Regions from separate parts of the Bacillus sp. EA-CB0995 genome, predicted to be linked through region 2. Evidence: predicted binding sites of a transcription regulator. Region 2 holds the regulator's gene; the other holds the start of a gene.

Region 1 (9,435 bases), 110 kb from region 2:
AATTAGCTGTGTTAATTCTTTTAAGTCACTAGAGAAACTTTGTGCTACGAACGTTGCTCCAGCAGTTAATGCCATTTCCATTACAGATAGTGCTGGCTCAATCGACCCTTGCGGCGTACTTTTTGTTTTAAAGCCCGCTTCACTACGAGGAGAAGTTTGGCCTTTTGTTAAACCGTAAATTTGGTTATCCATAACAATGTACGTAATATCAATATTACGACGAATAGAATGAATTGTATGTCCCATACCGATTGCAAAACCGTCACCGTCACCACCAGAGGCAATAACTGTTAAATCACGATTTGCCATTTTTACACCTTGTGCAATTGGAAGGGCACGTCCATGAATACTATGAACACCGTAAGAGTTAATATAACCAGAGATACGACCGGAACATCCGATACCAGAAATAACCGCTAATTCATCAGGATTCAAGCCTACATTTGCAGCCGCACGTTGAATTGCCGCTTGCACTGAGAAGTCCCCACAACCTGGACACCAGTTTGGCTTTACACTATTACGAAAGTCCTTAAATGTTGCCATTTAAAACAACCCCTTTTTTGCATTCGTTGTAAATTTCTTTCGGTAAGAATGGATTTCCGTCATATTTCAATAGGTTAGAAATTTTCTCACCGTGGCCAAGATTCATCTTCATAATATTAGCAAGCTGTCCAGTTGCATTGTTTTCTACAACGACAACACGTTTTGCACTCTTCACAAGTGGCAGCATTTCAGCTGTTGGGAACGGATGAATTAGGCGAACATGAGCATGGTTTACTTTTAACCCTTCTTGCTCTAAACGTTCCATCGCTTCTTCAATTGCACCACGAGTTGAGTTAAAGCCTACTAATAATACATCAGCGTCATCATATTTAGCATTTTTATATACAGGGGTATTGAATTTAATATTTTCCACTTTTCGGAAACGTTTATCCATTTGTGCATTGCGATTAAGTGCTGACTCTGATGGTTTACCTGTTTCATCGTGCTCTACGCCTGTTACATGGTGAATACCATTTTTCATACCAGGTACAACACGTGGTGAAATGCCATCTTCTGTTACTTCATAACGTTTGAAGTATGCTTTATTTTCACGCTCTGGTAACTCCGCATGTAAATCAAGTTTACCACGGCGAATTTCAACCTGTTCTAATTGAAGTGGTTCTACTGTTTGTTTGCCTAAAGAAAGTTGTAAATCTGTTAAAAAGATTACAGGAACTTGATATTCTTCCGCTAAGTTAAATGCTTCTACAATATCATAGAACGCTTCTTCAGCAGTACTTGGTGCCATGACGATTTTCGGAATCTCGCCATGCGTACCGTAAATCATTGCCATTAAATCAGATTGTTCTTGTTTTGTTGGCAAACCAGTACTTGGCCCACCACGTTGTGTATCAATGATAACAAGAGGTGTTTCTGTAATCCCAGCTAAACCAATTGCTTCCATCATTAGAGATAAACCAGGACCTGCTGACGCTGTTAATGTACGTACACCAGCATAGTTTGCACCGATTGCCATCGTACAAGCAGCGATTTCATCTTCAGTTTGAATAACAGTTCCTCCTACTTTTGGAAGCTTCTTAATTAAGTATTCCATAATCTCAGAAGCAGGCGTAATTGGATAAGCAGACATAAAACGAGCACCACCAGCTACTGCGCCAAATGCGATTGCATCGTTTCCAATCATAAACATGCGTTGTTTTCCATCTGCTTTTTCAAGTTGCATCATATTTACTTTTTCGCCTAGCAATTCTTTCATATATTGAGAGCCGCGTTTAATTGCTTCCATGTTTTTCTCAACAACTTGCTCTCCTTTACGACCAAAAATCTCATCAACAACTTCTAAATATACATTTTCGTCTAATCCTAATACAGCACTAGACGCTCCTACCGCAACCATGTTTTTCATTAAAGATGTACCAAGTTCAGAAGCAATATCCGTAAACGGAATCGCATATAAAGTTGCATCTGCTCCCTCTGGAATGCTTGGATTGAATTTTGCATCTGCAACAACAATCCCACCTGGACGTAGTTCGTGGAAGTTAAAGTCAATTGTTTCTTGATCAAACGCAATTAAGATATCTAAATCATCTGATATTGCGCGTACTTCTGTTGTACTTACGCGAATTTTATTGTTTGTATGACCACCTTTAATTCGTGATGAAAAGTGGCGATAACCATATAGATAATAACCTAATCGGTTTAATGCAATACAAAAGATTTCTCCTGTACTTTCAATTCCTTCACCTTGTTGTCCTCCAACTTTCCATGAAAGTTGACTAATCATCTCCTACACCCCTTTAGCTTCATACATTGTAGTGTATTTTTTTACAGTACTAGTTTAGCACTTTTTGAGCCAAGAAACTACAATGGACACAAATTATACCTCTTCTGATTTCAGTAAATGTTTTGCATAATCTTAATTCGTTTACAATTCTAGCTCTACCACTGTAAAAATGCAAGAATTTGATACAATTTTATCGAATATTTTTCAAATTTTCTAATATTTAATTTTCCTCTATAACCTCTTGTATAAGGATGACTTAGAATGAAATGTGGTGTATAAAATTACGATATGTGAAATTGTTTACTTGTTCTTCTTTATATCGTTTTAATAGTTCATTTATAACATATTCATAATGTTCATACCGTTCTACATGTACCACTGTTTCTGTTATTCCATCAAAATCTGATCCAAATCCAACATTCTTTTCTCCACCAAGCATACATACATGCTCAACATGGCGCAATATATCATCCATACAAACAGACTTATTTGCAGCTAAAAACATCGGTACAAATGTTATCCCAATCATTCCATCTTTTTGGATTAATGCTTTTATTTGTTCATTCGTTAAGTTTCTTGGATGCTGACATAACTCGTAGCTATTCGAATGAGAAGCAATGAGATGATTTGCAAGTTCTATCACATCCCAAAATCCTTTCTCTGACAGATGTGAAACATCTGTCCATACTTTGTAACGGTTTAACTCGTCCACTGCTTTTTTCCAAACAGTGTTAGACCACCGCCTCGAGACTCTAATGCTCCGTCAGCAACTAAATTCGCATAGTTCCAAGTAAGTCCAACAGAACGAACCCCAAGATAATACAACGTTTTCAGCTTCTCTAATTCATTTCCAATTGCATCGCATCCTTCTAAAGTTAAAAGCGCTCCAATTTCATCTTTTCCTAATTGCTGAATATCTTCTTTTGTCCTGATCCATTTTATATTCGGCAGTGCCAAGATTTGTTCGTGAAATATATTTATCATCTCTAATGCAACTGCAAATCGTTTTCCATATGGCACTTCTTCCGGCACATAAATCGCAAAACATTGAACACTGCCGCCATTTTGTTTTAACTGATCGTACGTAATATGTAAAGATGAATCATTTTGAAAAGATTTTTTTCCTTTTCCCATCCATAACTGCCATAATACATCACAATGCGCATCAAAAATTTTCAATGTTCTTCATCCCTTCTTCTAGAACCAGCCTCATTTACTATTCAATTTGAAGCGAAGCTCTTCTTACAGAAAATGATAAAGTGAAACTTTAATCAGTGAGGATTTTTTCAGCCCCACTGATTATTAGTTAAACCAATCGGGCGCATGCCAGCAGTTATCCCCCATCTATCTTCTTCGATTTTCTCTGAATCTTGAGGTGGGCGTCTTACCGCCCGTTAATGTGGGATAAAAATGACCTGTTTGCAAATGCAAACAGGTCATCCAATTTAACGAGGTTCTACAATTAATTTAATCGCTGTGCGTTCTTCACCATCAATCATAATATCTGTGAAAGCTGGGATACAAATCAAGTCCACACCACTCGGCGCTACAAATCCTCTCGCAATTGCTACTGCCTTCACGGCTTGATTCAATGCACCAGCACCGATTGCTTGCATTTCTGCTGAACCACGCTCACGAATAACTCCAGCAAGTGCACCAGCTACAGAGTTAGGTACCGAAGTTGCTTTAACTTTTAATATTTCCATTGCTCGTTTCCTCCTCGTTTCTTAAAAAAAGTATTAGCGATTGAATTCACTTTTAACTTATATTCACGAGCAATGATTCATATTCCTGCTAAAATTCTGTAATTTTTCTAAAAATTAAAATATATTTTCTTTTCTAACTTTTTTGTTTTTTATTCAAAAAATGGCTGGTCATCATTAATTAAAATACGATTAATTTTTTTAGCTTTTCCTGTATTTGGATCCACATCAATTAACACAGCGCTTAACTGTGTTCTTCCATTCGTTACTTCAAATCGTACTGGAAGATTTGTTAAAAACTTTTTCAATACCGCTTCGCGATCCATCCCTAAAATCCCATCATATGGACCTGTCATACCAACATCCGTAATATAAGCTGTTCCCTTTGGTAAAATACGATTATCCGCAGTTGGAACATGCGTATGCGTTCCAACAACCGCTGTAGCGCGTCCATCTACATACCAGCCAAGCGCTTGCTTTTCACTCGTTGTTTCAGCATGAAAATCAATAAAAATAATATTCGTACGCTTTTTCGCAATCTTAATCAATTCATCCACTTTACGGAATGGACAATCAATTGGTGGAAGGAATGTGCGACCTTGTAAATTAATCACTGCAACTTCTATACCATTACAATTTACAAAAATAAGCCCTTTTCCTGGTGTTCCTTCCGGGAAATTTGCTGGTCTTGCAAGGTACTTTGCATCATCAATAAACTCAAAAATTTCGCGGTTATCCCATGCATGGTTTCCAAGTGTAACTGCCTGTGCACCGCACTCTAAGAAGTTACGATAAATTTTCTCTGTAATTCCACGTCCACCTGCAGCATTTTCTCCATTAATAATCGTAACTGTAGGTGTATATTTTTTCTTTAATGCAGGCACGTAATCTTGAATCATACTTCTTCCTGGCGAGCCTACTACATCCCCAACAAATAAAATTCTCATTGTGTTTACCCTTTCCATCTATGCTTTCCTCGTAGTTTAGTTTTATAAGTAGCAATCTCTACTTATGAAAAATACGAATTTACTTACATTATTCTATTTCATGAATCGTTTCCGATTCTACATGCTTTTCTATATTGTGTCCATTCCCGGCACAAAAAAATAAAGTGGTGTAACACCACCACTTTATTTTGCGTATTCAACTGCACGTGTTTCACGAATAACAGTAACTTTAATATGACCTGGATAATCAAGTTCATTTTCAATACGTTTTCGAATATCACGCGCTAAACGATGAGCCTCTAAATCATCAATTGTATCTGGTTTCACTAAGATACGAACTTCACGTCCAGCTTGAATTGCATAGGATTTCTCAACACCTTCATAAGACTCAGAAATCTCTTCAAGCTTTTCAAGACGACGAATATAATTTTCAAGCGTCTCACTTCGCGCTCCAGGCCTTGCTGCTGACAGTGCATCTGCCGCTGCCACAAGAACTGCGATGATAGAAGTCGGTTCAGTATCGCCATGGTGAGATGCAATACTATTGATAACAACAGGATGCTCTTTATATTTTGTCGCCAGCTCAACACCAATTTCAACGTGGCTGCCCTCAACCTCATGGTCGATTGCTTTTCCGATGTCATGTAATAAGCCAGCACGACGAGCAAGCTTTTCGTCTTCACCAAGTTCAGCTGCCATTAGTCCAGCTAAATAAGCAACTTCCATAGAGTGCTTTAAGACATTTTGACCGTAGCTTGTTCTAAATTTCAAACGACCTAAAATCTTAATTAAATCTGGATGTAACCCGTGTACTCCTACTTCAAAAGTCGTTTGTTCTCCAACTTCACGAATATACTCATCCACTTCACGTCTTGATTTTTCAACCATTTCTTCAATACGTGCTGGGTGAATACGTCCGTCTTGTACAAGTTTATCAAGAGCAATACGAGCAGTTTCACGACGAATTGGGTCAAAGCCTGATAAGATTACCGCTTCTGGTGTATCATCGATGATTAAATCAATACCTGTTAACGTTTCTAGCGTACGAATATTACGACCTTCACGTCCGATAATACGTCCCTTCATCTCGTCATTTGGAAGATTTACAACTGAAACCGTAGTTTCAGCAACGTGATCAGCAGCACATCTTTGCATAGCTAAAGATAAAATCTCTTTCGCTTTCTTGTCTGCTTCTTCTTTTGCACGTACTTCAGTTTCTTTTACCATAACAGCGATTTCATGCGAAACTTCATTTTCAACTTTTTCTAGGATAATGGCTCTTGCTTGATCACGTGTTAGGCTAGAAATACGCTCTAATTCATCTTGCTGTTTTTGTACTAACTCTCCCACTTTGCTTTCCAAATCTTCAATCTGCTGTTGTCTTACTACAAGAGATTCCTCTTTCTTCTCTAACAATTGTTGACTTTTCTCAAGCGATTCGTCTTTTCGATCAAGGTTCTCTTCTTTTTGCATTAAACGATTTTCTTGTTTTTGTAACTCGTTTCTTCGGTCACGAATTTCTAATTCCGCTTCTGTACGAAGTGTATGAATTTCATCCTTTGCTTCTAACAGCGCTTCTTTTTCAGTGCTTCTGCTTGACGATTTGCATCTTCTACAATACGCTTCGCTTCATTGGCCGCACCGTTAATCTTCGCTTCTGCAATGGACTTTCGAACAAAAAATCCAACAACTGCACTGATGATGGCCAGCAAAATGGAGATGAGTATCCAAACTACATTACTCATAATTTCACCTCCTCTTGCTATGAATGAAAAAAGACTGCATGGATGTACATTGTTTGCGCTTGCAACGTACAGCAATGACTGTCGTCCCGCCTTTTCAAGGGACTTTCTTCATTTCACAATTAAAATAGACATATGCTTATTTCGGAAAGTATCAGTCCTATCCGAATGTCACTTCTCTTCTTGAGAAGAGTGTATCGTATATAATATAAGAAAAAATATACATTATCATTGTATCTACCGCTATTTTCATTGTCAAGCGTTGTCTACTTTTACTTTCTTTACCTATGAAAAAATAAAAGACACGAAACCGTGTCTTTTATTTTTCATCAAGAAGATTCATATCTTCTCCACTTCCAGATGCCGCTTCTTCACCAATGCCATGATGCTCACGAATAAAGAATGCAATTTCATCTGTAACTTCTGGATTTTCTTTTAGGAATTGCTTCGCATTTTCACGGCCTTGTCCTAAGCGTTCTTCATTATAAGAATACCAAGCTCCGCTCTTTTGAACGATATCAAGTTCAGAAGCCATATCTAAAATTTCGCCTTCTCTTGAAATCCCTTCTCCGTACATAATATCAACTTCTGCTACGCGGAAAGGAGGTGCTACTTTATTTTTTACTACTTTCACTTTTGTTTTATTACCAACAATGTCATTACCTTGCTTTAACTGCTCAGCACGACGCACTTCAAGACGTACTGTTGAATAGAATTTCAACGCACGACCACCTGGAGTTGTTTCTGGATTTCCAAACATAACCCCAACTTTTTCACGAATTTGGTTAATAAAGATTGCAATTGTTTTTGACTTGTTAATCGCACCAGATAATTTACGAAGAGCTTGTGACATTAAACGTGCTTGTAAACCGACGTGAGAGTCACCCATTTCTCCTTCAATCTCTGCTTTTGGAACAAGTGCTGCTACAGAGTCAATAACAATAATATCAATCGCACCGCTTCGTACTAATGCCTCTGCAATTTCTAATCCTTGTTCTCCTGTGTCTGGCTGAGATAATAGTAATTCATCAATGTTAACACCTAATTTTTGGGCATATACAGGATCCATTGCATGTTCTGCATCAATAAATGCCGCTTGTCCGCCTTTACGTTGTACTTCTGCAATTGCATGTAAGGAAACCGTCGTTTTACCTGAACTTTCAGGTCCGTAAATTTCAATAACACGGCCACGTGGATAACCACCAACTCCAAGGGCAACATCAAGTGCTAACGAACCACTTGATATAGTAGAAATCTTTCGTTCCGCTTGCTCTCCTAGTTTCATAATAGAGCCTTTACCGAATTGTTTTTCTATTTGTTTTAACGCCATATCTAATGCCGCTTGACGATCACTCATTCAAAAATTCCTCCTTAACTTAAATGCTAACCTTATTATAATAGTTTCTTTTCATTATGCCAACAAAAATCGAACGTTTATTCGTTTTTTTATTTTCCAGTAGATGAAAACCTTTATTTTTCTATATAAAGTGAGACTTCCATCAATGTTTTTTCTTCATCCCCCACTGATGGAAAGCACATCCAATCGTGCTTTTACGGACAGTGAGACCCCGCCTATCTTCTTCGCTTTCTCTGAATCTTGAGGTGAGGTCTTACTGTCCACAAATAGCGGGATAAAATAGCAGAAGCTAGAAGAGACTTATATCTCTTCTAGCTTCTTATACAGATGATAAAATCCATATTTGACAGTTCGTTCACGAATTTGCTGGCGACTTCCACTTAATGCAAGCGGAATAACAATCGTTTGCTGTTCATCTATTGCTAATCCAATAAATACTGTCCCTGGCTCTTTCCCTTCGGAGGCATCTGGCCCAGCTACTCCAGTAAAACTAATTCCGATATTGGCTTGCATAAGTTTTTTCACATTTTCTGCAAGATAGCGAGCACAGGCTTCACTAACGGCTCCATCCGTTTGTAAAATCTCTTCTGGAACATGTAAAATATGTTGCTTTACATCGTTGTTATAACAAATTATGCCGCCTGTAAACACAGAAGACGCACCAGCAACTTCGGTAATACGATCACCAAATAATCCGCCTGTTAAACTTTCAGCACATGCAATCGTCAAACTTTTTTGTTTTAACAAGGTAATTGCTTTTTTATGAAGAAGATCTTGATTATATCCGTAAAAAAATTGTCCTACTCTTTGTAAAATCAATTCTTCTATGTCATTTATTAGCGTTTCCGCCTCTTTTGCATCATGGTGCTTTGCAGTTAAACGAAGCGTTACTTCTCCTTCAGAAGCAAGGGGAGCAATCGTTGGATTCGTTTGAGCATCTATTAAGTCTTGAATCGTTGCTTCTAATTGCGATTCCCCAATTCCAAAGAATCGAAGAGTACGAGAATATAGATTCTCACCAGATGTGAAAGGGAGTAGCCAATTCTCTACATAACTTATATACATTGGATTCATTTCTTTAGGTGGTCCCGGAAGTAAAATATACACCTTGTTATCTTTACATAATCCCATCCCTGGAGCCATACCATGATCATTGGCAAACACAGTTGAACCCTTTAAAACAAGAGCTTGTTTTTTATTATTTTCCGTAAACTCTCTTCCTGTTCGTTTATAATAGTCAGCAATTGAAGCGAGCGCTACTTCATCATATACAAGCTCTTCCTGCAGAGAAGAAGCAATTGTTTCTTTCGTTAAATCGTCTTTTGTTGGTCCTAATCCACCTGTGAAAATCAATATATCCGCGCGTTTTTGAGCAATTTCAATTGCCTGACGCAAGCGA
Region 2 (9,435 bases):
CCATAAATATTTTATTAAAATTATTTGTTATGATTTATCATAAGTTAACAATAAAGAAGGTTGATACTGTTGAATCTGAATCATGTAGTAAATATAACTATCTTACTAACAAGTGATGTACATGGTACGGTTTACCCTATTCACTATCAAAATAACGAAAAAGCAGAATTCGGATTAGCAAAACTTGCAACACGTATTGCGCAAGAACGTACTCAAAATGAACATGTAATCTTGATTGAAAACGGTGATTTCATACAAGGAACTCCGTTTACTTATTACTACGCCAAATATATGCAACATGAAAAACACCCCATGTCCATCATCGCCAATCATATCGGCTATGATGCAGCGATTATTGGCAATCATGAATTCAACTATGGAATGGACATATTAAACAAAGCAATTACAAATGCAAAGATGCCCTACCTAGCCGCTAATATTTTAGATAAAAAAACAATGGAGCCCTACTTTGGAAAACCCTATATCATTAAACATATACATCCTGATATAAAAGTTGCGATACTAGGGGTTACAACTCACTACATCCCAAACTGGGAACAACCACAACATATTGAAAATTTAACTTTTGAAGATGCATTAAAATCAACAAAAAAGTGGATTTCTTATATTCGTAAACAGGAACAACCTCATCTACTTATTGTGTCATATCACGGAGGGTTTGAACGAGATTTGCAAACTGGAGAGCCAACAGAAGTTTTAACTGGGGAAAATCAAGGATATGCAATATGTCAAGAAGTAGAAGGAATCGATGTATTGTTAACAGGACACCAACATCGCTATATTGCTCATACAAAAATAAATGGAGTAACCGTCTTACAGGCGGGCAGCAATGGGAAATCATTAGGAAAAGTACACGTCTCCTTAAAAAAGGATAATACCGAGTGGATTGTTAAGGAATGTTATTCTGAATTGTTATCTGCGGAAAATGTTCCAGCAGACGAAATGGTACTTTCACTGGCATCTGCATACGAAAACCAAACTCAGCGTTGGTTAGATCAACCCATTGGTACTATTATTGGTGATATGCTGATTCGCGATGCGATGCAAACTCGTTTGCAAGATCATCCCTTCATCGAATTTATAAATAAAGTACAGATGGATGTAGCTGGAGTGAATATTTCTTGTACAAGCTTGTTTCATAATGAATCTTCCGGCTTTCCAAACCGCATTACAATGAGAGATATTGTTTCGAATTATATTTATCCCAATACTCTAAAGGTCATTCGTGTTACAGGAAAAGATATAAAAGAGGCCCTTGAGCTATCTGCCAAATATTTCTCGTTAGATACAGATGGAAATATCATTGTAAACCCTTCATATATCAAACCAAAACCGCAGCATTATAATTACGATATGTGGGAAGGAATTTCATACATATTAAACATTTCAAAACCAGTTGGGGAAAGAGTCGTTTCCCTACAATATGAAGGGTCTCCTCTTCACTTGCATCAAGAGTATGACGTTGTCATGAACAATTATCGTGCAAGTGGTGGCGGAAATTACGTAATGTATCAAAATAAGCCCATTATAAAAGATATACCAATTGATATGTCTGAGCTCATTGCAAATTACATATTAGAACGAAAAACAATCGAAGCGATGACTAATCATAATTGGAAAGTTGTTAAATAATGAATTTTCCTATCAAACTTAAAAAAGATGGACTGCGCCCATCTTTTAATTTAACTTTGCTTTATTTTGTTTTTTTAATTCTTTTAACTTTTTCGGCGTAACGTCTTTACCGTCTTCGTTAACAACTTTGATTGATTTCAATTCGTTTAACATGTTTTGACGAAAACCTTTTAAATATTGTTCACGGAGCGATTGACGCTCACGTTGCTCTTCTTCCGTTAAACCTTCTGCTTTTGCTTTTTTCGCTAAGAAATTAATGCGTTCAATGAGTTCGTGACTTAGCATCTCGAATCCCCTTTCTACTAAAAACTGATTATTATCATACAATAGTTACTCTTGTTTATCAAGCAATTGCTTCGTATACTCTACATACCGGCGATGTACAGTCGCTTTTGATACTTCATGACCAAAACCACGAAGCGTTGCTGCAATTTCTTCAAATGTTAATTCGTTGCGGCGCAGACGAACAATCTCTTCGATAGGCACTTCTTTTTCTCCCGACCTGTGCTTAAATGACGATTCTTTAAATTTTTCTCTGGACGAAATCCATTTTCTACAGCTCGCTTCATTCCACGTTTAATCTTTAAATTATGAATCTTTCTCTGGTATTCTTCTACTATACCAATAATATCAAGTACCATTGAATCTGCGTCAGAAAGCTGTAATTCGCCATTATGTGCATGTGTATATACTTTTACTCCTTCTTTGTGTAAACAATGCATTAAGGCGATTTTCGCATTCCCTCTCCCCAGACGTGTTTCATCTTGAATGAGAAGCACGTCAACATGTTCATCACGAATGGTATCTAACACTTCTAAAATACCATCTCGTTCTATGTTATATCCACTCGCTTTCTCTTCTACTACTCTTACAATATTCATTTGATACTGTTTAGCTAAATGCAATAATTCATCCTTTTGGCGTGTTAATGATGTTTCCTGCGCTTCTTTCGTCGTGCTCACACGTGCATAAATAATCGCATTCATTTCATACCCTCTTCTCTATCTCACTTTTCACATCATAGTGTATCACAAACTAAGTATTTGTTCGAACTTATGTTTGTAGAATATTTTTTCACATGTTATAATACAAGTAAGAAAATTTAAAGAAAACGAGGTGTAAAAAACATGGAGAAGTTAACGAAACGACAGCAAGACATTCTCGACTTCATTAAACAAAAAGTACAAGAAAAAGGTTATCCGCCTTCCGTACGTGAAATCGGTCAAGCAGTCGGTCTTGCTTCTAGCTCTACTGTGCACGGACATTTATCTCGCTTAGAGGAAAAAGGATACATTCGCCGCGATCCAACAAAACCGAGAGCCATTGAAATTTTAGGAAACGATAACATCGAAACGGATACACAACCAGTCGTTCACGTACCGATTGTCGGGAAAGTTACAGCTGGTTCACCAATTACAGCAGTTGAAAGTGTAGAAGAACATTTCCCACTTCCGGCAAACCTCGTTTCAGGCTCAGATCAAGTATTTATGTTACGCATTTCCGGAGATAGTATGATTGAAGCCGGTATTTTTGACGGAGACTTAGTTGTTGTTCGCCAACAACAATCTGCTTACAATGGTGAGATCGTTGTCGCTTTAACAGAGGACAATGAAGCTACGGTAAAACGTTTTTACAAAGAAAAAGATCATTTCCGTTTGCAGCCAGAAAACTCTTCTTTAGAACCTATTATTTTAGATAACGTTTCTGTTATCGGAAAAGTAATTGGTGTATATCGTCATTTACACTAAAAACAGACCAGCTGAGCTGGTCTGTTTTTTAGTTCGTCTTGATTTTCACATCTCCTGCTGCTGTTTCCCCGCTAATCTGTACCTTTCCGTTCCCTAATGTAATTTCTTTATTTTCTTTCCCGAAAATCTTTACATCTCCTGCATGAGAAGAGCCCTTTACAACGGCATCTTTCGGTACTTCCTGTAGCTGAATATTGACATCTCCTGCTGCTGACTCCGCTTCAATACTATATTGCGGGTTATGCTGCGTTACCTCTATATTTCCTGCTGTTGCTTCTGCAAGTACTTTCCCTTCTACTTTATGCAAAACAATATCCCCCGCGCTAGATGAAGTATTCACGTTATTCGATTTTATTTGCTTCATTTCTACTTCACCTGCTGCTGTATGTGCGGATACATTTTCACTTTGAATGTCTCGCACTTGAATATTTCCCGCCTCTGTCTCTATTTCAATTTGATTGTATACGCGTTCAGGTACAACGACTATTAAACTTTCACCTTTGAAACCAAATGAAAAAAAGAAAAATCAAATATATGTTTCTTTTTTGTTTTCACTTCCACTTGTAGCGTTTCGCCCTTCTCATTTACGTCTAACTTTCGTTTTTCCTGATCACCATTATACCGAACTTCAAATGAATCAGTCTTTCCTTTTTCAATCACAACATCTCCTACATCTGTGTCAACGTTGATATTTTTAATTTGATCATTTTTAAATTGTTTCTGTTCCAATTTCTTTGTTTCCACTGACCCATTCACAGATTTCATAAAAAAAGCTGATCCTGCAAAAAATAAACCAATTCCTCCAATCACAATACAAACAAGTGCTATGAATACAATTTTCCTCATTTTATCTACTCCCCTTTAATTACTTTTAAATTCCAATTGGCGTATTTGACAAAAAGCGTTTTAAACCAAACTGTACAATAATAAGCACCAATCCCTAAAAGTAAACCAATACCTAAGAGTAAAATAGAAATGAATACATCAGATAAAATAAAAATTTGAGCAAAAATAATTTTTGTTAACACAAGTAAAGGTGATAAAACAAATACAGCACTAACTGTCCAAAGTGTTAAAATAAGACTTCCGATTGTTAATAACGGGGCTAATACAACAACTAAATTTAAAAAACTGAGTCCAATGATTGCCACAATCGCTCTTGCTACATTAGAAAAAGTTGGATTATGCTTCACCTGCTCTAAGCGATGAGACGCTAACGTTTCCTTAGCAATTGTTTTAGGCGAACCAAGAGCTTTTATAATTTCCGCTTCTGTTTTCCCTTCTTCTATTCCAAATTGAAAATGTTCCTCGTAATCATATAAAATATCGTTCCGTTCTTCTTCTGGCAGCTTTCTAAGGTGTTCTGATAATTCATGAAGAAATTGGTCTTTAGTCATTTGCTACACCTCTTCAATAATTTCTTGTACTCCCCTTGCAAACTCACGCCATTCTGTCACAAGCGCATAGAGTTGCTCTGCACCTTGATTTGTTAACTGATAATATTTCCGCGGAGGCCCTTCCGATGATTCTTTTAAATATGTCTGAAAGTACCCTTCTTTCGTTAGACGACGTAACAATGGATACACTGATCCTTCTGATATTAAAAACTTATTTGAAATTTGCTGAACTAATTCATAGCCATAGCAATCTCGTTTCCTTACAAGCGCAAGAACGCAAAGCTCCAATACACCTTTTTTAAATTGAACGTTCAAAGGCAATCCTCCTTCCCAATTCAGTACTATTCAATACAAGGTACTTGATTAACCATAATATACCATTCAGTACTGAATATTACAAGGTACTATTCCAATTTTTATAAAATAAAGTAAAAATTAGGTAGATGAGGGGTTCTGTATCTCTCCCGCCCCATTGGGATATAAATCTTATCACCCATTAATACGGGTGAAAAACAAACTACTCACACTTTTTTCTTCCCTAACCAAACTGTAATCATTGGCATATAAAAGTTTTAGAGAGATTTCTATCTTTTCTAAGGAGGTATTTCAATCATGTATTCTTTTTATCCCCCCAAAGTGGTATTTCCCTTTCAGGGCACTCCCTACAATCATATTTCGCCTTGTGTTCTTCCTTCAATGGTTTCATATTCATCAATTCATAACCCATTTTATCCTTTAGATTATATGAAATCAGTTCCTGTTTCATCACAAGCCCCGTTTCCTTTTCAGATTCAATCCAAGGAAGAAGCAACGAGAGGATCATGGACTCCTTTTCCTTGGGTTGAAAAATATGCATACGCTTTTTCAGGACCTTATAATAAATCCGAAGTGGCTCTCACGTTTGATGACGGTCCCGATCTCTTATATACTCCACAAGTGTTAGACAAATTAAAAAAACATAGTGTAAAAGCTACATTTTTTTTGCTAGGTGAAAATGCCGAAAGATATCCTGAAGTTGTAAAACGAATCGTTAACGAGGGACACATCGTGGGGAATCATACTTATAACCACCCTAACTTGGCAAAAATAAGTGATGAGCAATATCATGAACAAATTTTAAAAACAGAAAACATATTACAAAAACTAATAGGATATTCTCCGAAACTAATCCGTCCGCCTTATGGCATTATAAATGAAGATCAAGTTAAGTGGGCTACTGAACAAAACTTTATGATTATTCAATGGAGTGTCGATACATTAGATTGGAAAGGGTTAGACGCTGAGGAAATTACCAACAAAGTATTAGGGAATACTTTCCCTGGAAGTATTCTCTTGCAACACTCTGCACCAGGTGGGAAACTACAAGGTTCTGTAAATGCCCTTGACCGATTTATTCCTGACCTTACATCTAAAGGCGCACGCTTTGTAACTCTTCCAAAAATGTTTAATACTTCAAAACAAAGAAAATAAAATTTCTATTTAAAAAGGACCGTCTTTGACGATCCTTTTAAACTACATCTCCCGTTACTAACATAGGACTTTTTTGAAGGCTATCGGAACGAAGGCTATACGCAACTACTTTCTTCTTGTTCTGTTTGAACACATCAACGTGATCGTTGTAACTGTATATAGAAAACCTAACGTCTTTTTTGCCCCTCTTAGCATCAATGACCAATGGAGTCCCGCTGCTCTGTGGAGGAAAATAATATTTCTCTAAAAATAACGCTTCGTTAAAATGATTAATAACTTGAATTTTATCTTCACCTTCTAAGCGTTTTCCGTCGATGGTTACGGTGACAGCAGCTTCATTAAGTTTTGGATGCAATTCAAATTTGCTGACAAACGATTCCACAACAGAGGTTGGAAGACTCGTCACTATTAATTTAATAGCAAAAAAAGAATCAACGAAATTATAAACCAGGTCGTCATATTGTATCATCTCCGTTACATTCTAAAATAATATTATTACATAACTCATATTTTGGATCAGCCGATAGACATATAAAAATAGGGCATAATAACACATTATTTACCAACTGCTTACAATTTCTATATTATCATAGTGCATATAGTCAATTTGTGTACATTATGTGAAACTTGTTAAAGTTATGAGGAAGTATCAACGGCAAATGAGGATCCTAACTAAATCTTTTCATTCTTATAATACAGTATAAACTCACGTAGAAAAACACTCTTTCAGGTGTCTAAAAAATATAATTTATCGTAAGTTATCGCGAATCGCTTTTAGGAGTTTCGCCACATGTTCATCAACCTAATGAAAACAGGTACCCCCCATTACGAGAAAATTGATATCTATTGAAGTAAATGATAAAAGTAAAATTTAAATGATTAAACTCTATTTACTTTCATAAAACTAACAAGCTTGTAAAATATTTGTTAGTTCATTCCCCTATCATTATACTTACTAACTCTATAATACTAATTTCTGCTATATACAGAAATGAAACTATCTTTTCTTCTACTATAATAAAGAACATAAAAAAAGGATCATCCACTCTTCTCGCATCATATACAAGGCTTGTCTTATAATCTGTCCAAATACCTAGAAATGCACCAATAGTAATTGAACTACCCCCACCTACCGCTTCGCGCTTGAGGTGGGGGTCTTCTCGCCAGATATGATAAAACATCAATTCACCAAGAAATTTTTTCAGCCTTCAGCACACCATTTTTTGCAACCAAAAACCCCTAATACCTTATGTATCAAGGGGTTGAAACTCTTAATAAAGAGTCATATATTGATCGCGTTCCCATTGGTGAACTTGTGTTCTGAACATATCCCACTCAATTTCTTTTGCTTCGATGAAATGCTCAAGTAAATGATTACCTAACGCACCGCAAATGATTTCATTTGATTTTAATTCATTTTGTGCTTGTGCTAATGTAGCCAGTAAGTCAATGATGCCTGCTTTTTTACGTTCTTTTAGTGTCATCACATAAGTGTCACGATCTACTGCAGGTGGTACCGCTAGTTTATTTTTAATTCCGTCAAGACCTGCTGCTAATAAATCACCTTCACTTCTTCCTATCTTTAGACACTAATTTCTGTCTGAGTTCCTAACAGTTTACTAAACATACCTCTTTTTTCTTTTGCCAATTGGATAAAGGCTCCTTTTTGAACGATTTCTCCCCCATCTAATACAATCACCTGATCGGCATTTCGAATCGTTGATAAACGGTGAGCAATAACGATAATGGTCATTGTTCCCTTTAACCTTTCTAGTGCAGCTTGAATTTTCGCTTCATTTTCCGTATCTAACGCACTCGTTGCCTCATCCAAAACGAGAATTGAAGGTTTTCGTAAAATAGCCCTAGCTAGTACGAGTCGCTGTCGTTCCCCTCCAGAAAGTCGGACTCCGCGGTCTCCAATGAATGTATCAAGCCCTTGCGGAAGCCTCCTTACAAATTCAGCTGCTGCTGAAAATTCCAGCGCCTCCCAAATTTGTTCTTCGCTTGCATCCGGTTCAATCATTAACAAATTTTCTCTTATACTTGCATTAAATAGAAATGGATCCTGTGGTACATAACTAATGGACCTTCTTAATGACAATAAATTATCACTTGTGAGAGGAGTACTATCTATTAATACTTGTCCTTTTTCCGGCTGCATGAGTCCCATTAAAATATCAATCAATGTACTTTTTCCAGCACCCGAACGTCCGACAATAGCTGTCATACATTTAGATGGAATTTGTAAGTTAACATTTTGAAGAGCATATAAGGATTCTTTTTGATTGTAACGGAAATATACGTTCCGGCATTCAATCCCTTTTTCTATAGACATTGGTTTTACATGTTTATAACGTTGTTCTATATCTTGCAATTCCGCTGCTTCCTTGCATTCCTCCTGCAATTCTATTAAGGATTTAAAAGCTGGAATACTCGCAGCAAGTTGTTCTAAATTGGACTGAATGCTTGTAAATCGCGGCCATAGCCTAGAGAAAATAAGAATGATTAACAATAATTGCTCTGATTCGGCATGAAACAACGTCACAGATAAAAAAATAAAAACTACAATTAGAACAGCCAATGAAATTTTATAAAAAAGCTGAGAAGCTGACCTTATTTTCATGTATTCAATTTGTTCGTCAGTCATTTTTCTCGTTAAGGAGCGAAACCATATTAACTGTGACCCTTCTAAAGTATTACTTTTTATATCTTTAATCCCATTAAAATGGTCTGTTATACCTGAAAGATAACTTTGTGCTAACTCAGATGTTTTGCTCCCTAGTATTCTAGCTCTTTTAATGAAAATACGAGAAACGATTGAAAAGAACAAACCACAAAATAAAACAAATATAGTTATTTGAATAGATAACCAGAAAGCAATGCAAATCTGTATGAAGGTAAAAACGATAGAAGCTAAAAGCTGCAAAACAAGATTAATCCCATAGCTGACACGTGCTAATTCTGAAGTTAATGCATTTATAAGATCAGTTTTCCTTTTTTCTAGAAAAAAACTCCACTTCACCTGCAAAATAGCACTATAAATATCCAATCTTAACTGCCGAGTAAAGCCTTGTTGAATTTTCACATCTCGAATGGTTAAATTTCTTTGTAAAAGGTTTTGACTAACGACTACTAAAATGTATATACCTAGAATAAAAGATAAACTA

What was found. The regulator LexA, encoded in region 2, represses DNA repair genes until DNA is damaged. The targets are predictions, from matches to a motif close to CGAACATATGTTCG.
Region 1: recA (recombinase RecA) is a predicted target of LexA. The motif match lies at 8,107-8,120, and genes of this name have one in related genera.

What each region holds. Positions count from the first base shown of each region.
Region 1 is NZ_CP169269.1:1,864,597-1,874,031, reverse strand. It holds gene ACEWFJ_RS09815 (2-oxoacid:ferredoxin oxidoreductase subunit beta) at 1-543, opposite strand, end outside; gene ACEWFJ_RS09810 (2-oxoacid:acceptor oxidoreductase subunit alpha) at 530-2,287, opposite strand; partial or broken gene ACEWFJ_RS09805 (dipeptidase) at 2,544-3,466, opposite strand; gene spoVS (stage V sporulation protein SpoVS) at 3,733-3,993, opposite strand; gene ACEWFJ_RS09795 (TIGR00282 family metallophosphoesterase) at 4,143-4,937, opposite strand; partial or broken gene rny (ribonuclease Y) at 5,121-6,682, opposite strand; gene recA (recombinase RecA) at 6,999-8,036, opposite strand; gene ACEWFJ_RS09780 (competence/damage-inducible protein A) at 8,337-9,435, opposite strand, start outside.
Region 2 is NZ_CP169269.1:1,977,764-1,987,198, reverse strand. It holds gene ACEWFJ_RS10380 (bifunctional metallophosphatase/5'-nucleotidase) at 67-1,653, shown strand; gene ACEWFJ_RS10375 (DUF896 domain-containing protein) at 1,699-1,938, opposite strand; partial or broken gene ACEWFJ_RS10370 (YneB family resolvase-like protein) at 1,984-2,639, opposite strand; gene lexA (transcriptional repressor LexA) at 2,781-3,401, shown strand; gene ACEWFJ_RS10360 (DUF4097 family beta strand repeat-containing protein) at 3,430-3,888, opposite strand; gene ACEWFJ_RS10355 (DUF4097 family beta strand repeat-containing protein) at 3,888-4,247, opposite strand; gene ACEWFJ_RS10350 (HAAS signaling domain-containing protein) at 4,253-4,798, opposite strand; gene ACEWFJ_RS10345 (PadR family transcriptional regulator) at 4,802-5,113, opposite strand; gene ACEWFJ_RS10340 (peptidoglycan-N-acetylglucosamine deacetylase) at 5,411-6,268, shown strand; partial or broken gene ACEWFJ_RS10335 (YfmQ family protein) at 6,306-6,727, opposite strand; partial or broken gene ACEWFJ_RS10330 (type I glutamate--ammonia ligase) at 7,540-7,827, opposite strand; partial or broken gene ACEWFJ_RS10325 (ABC transporter ATP-binding protein) at 7,851-9,435, opposite strand, start outside.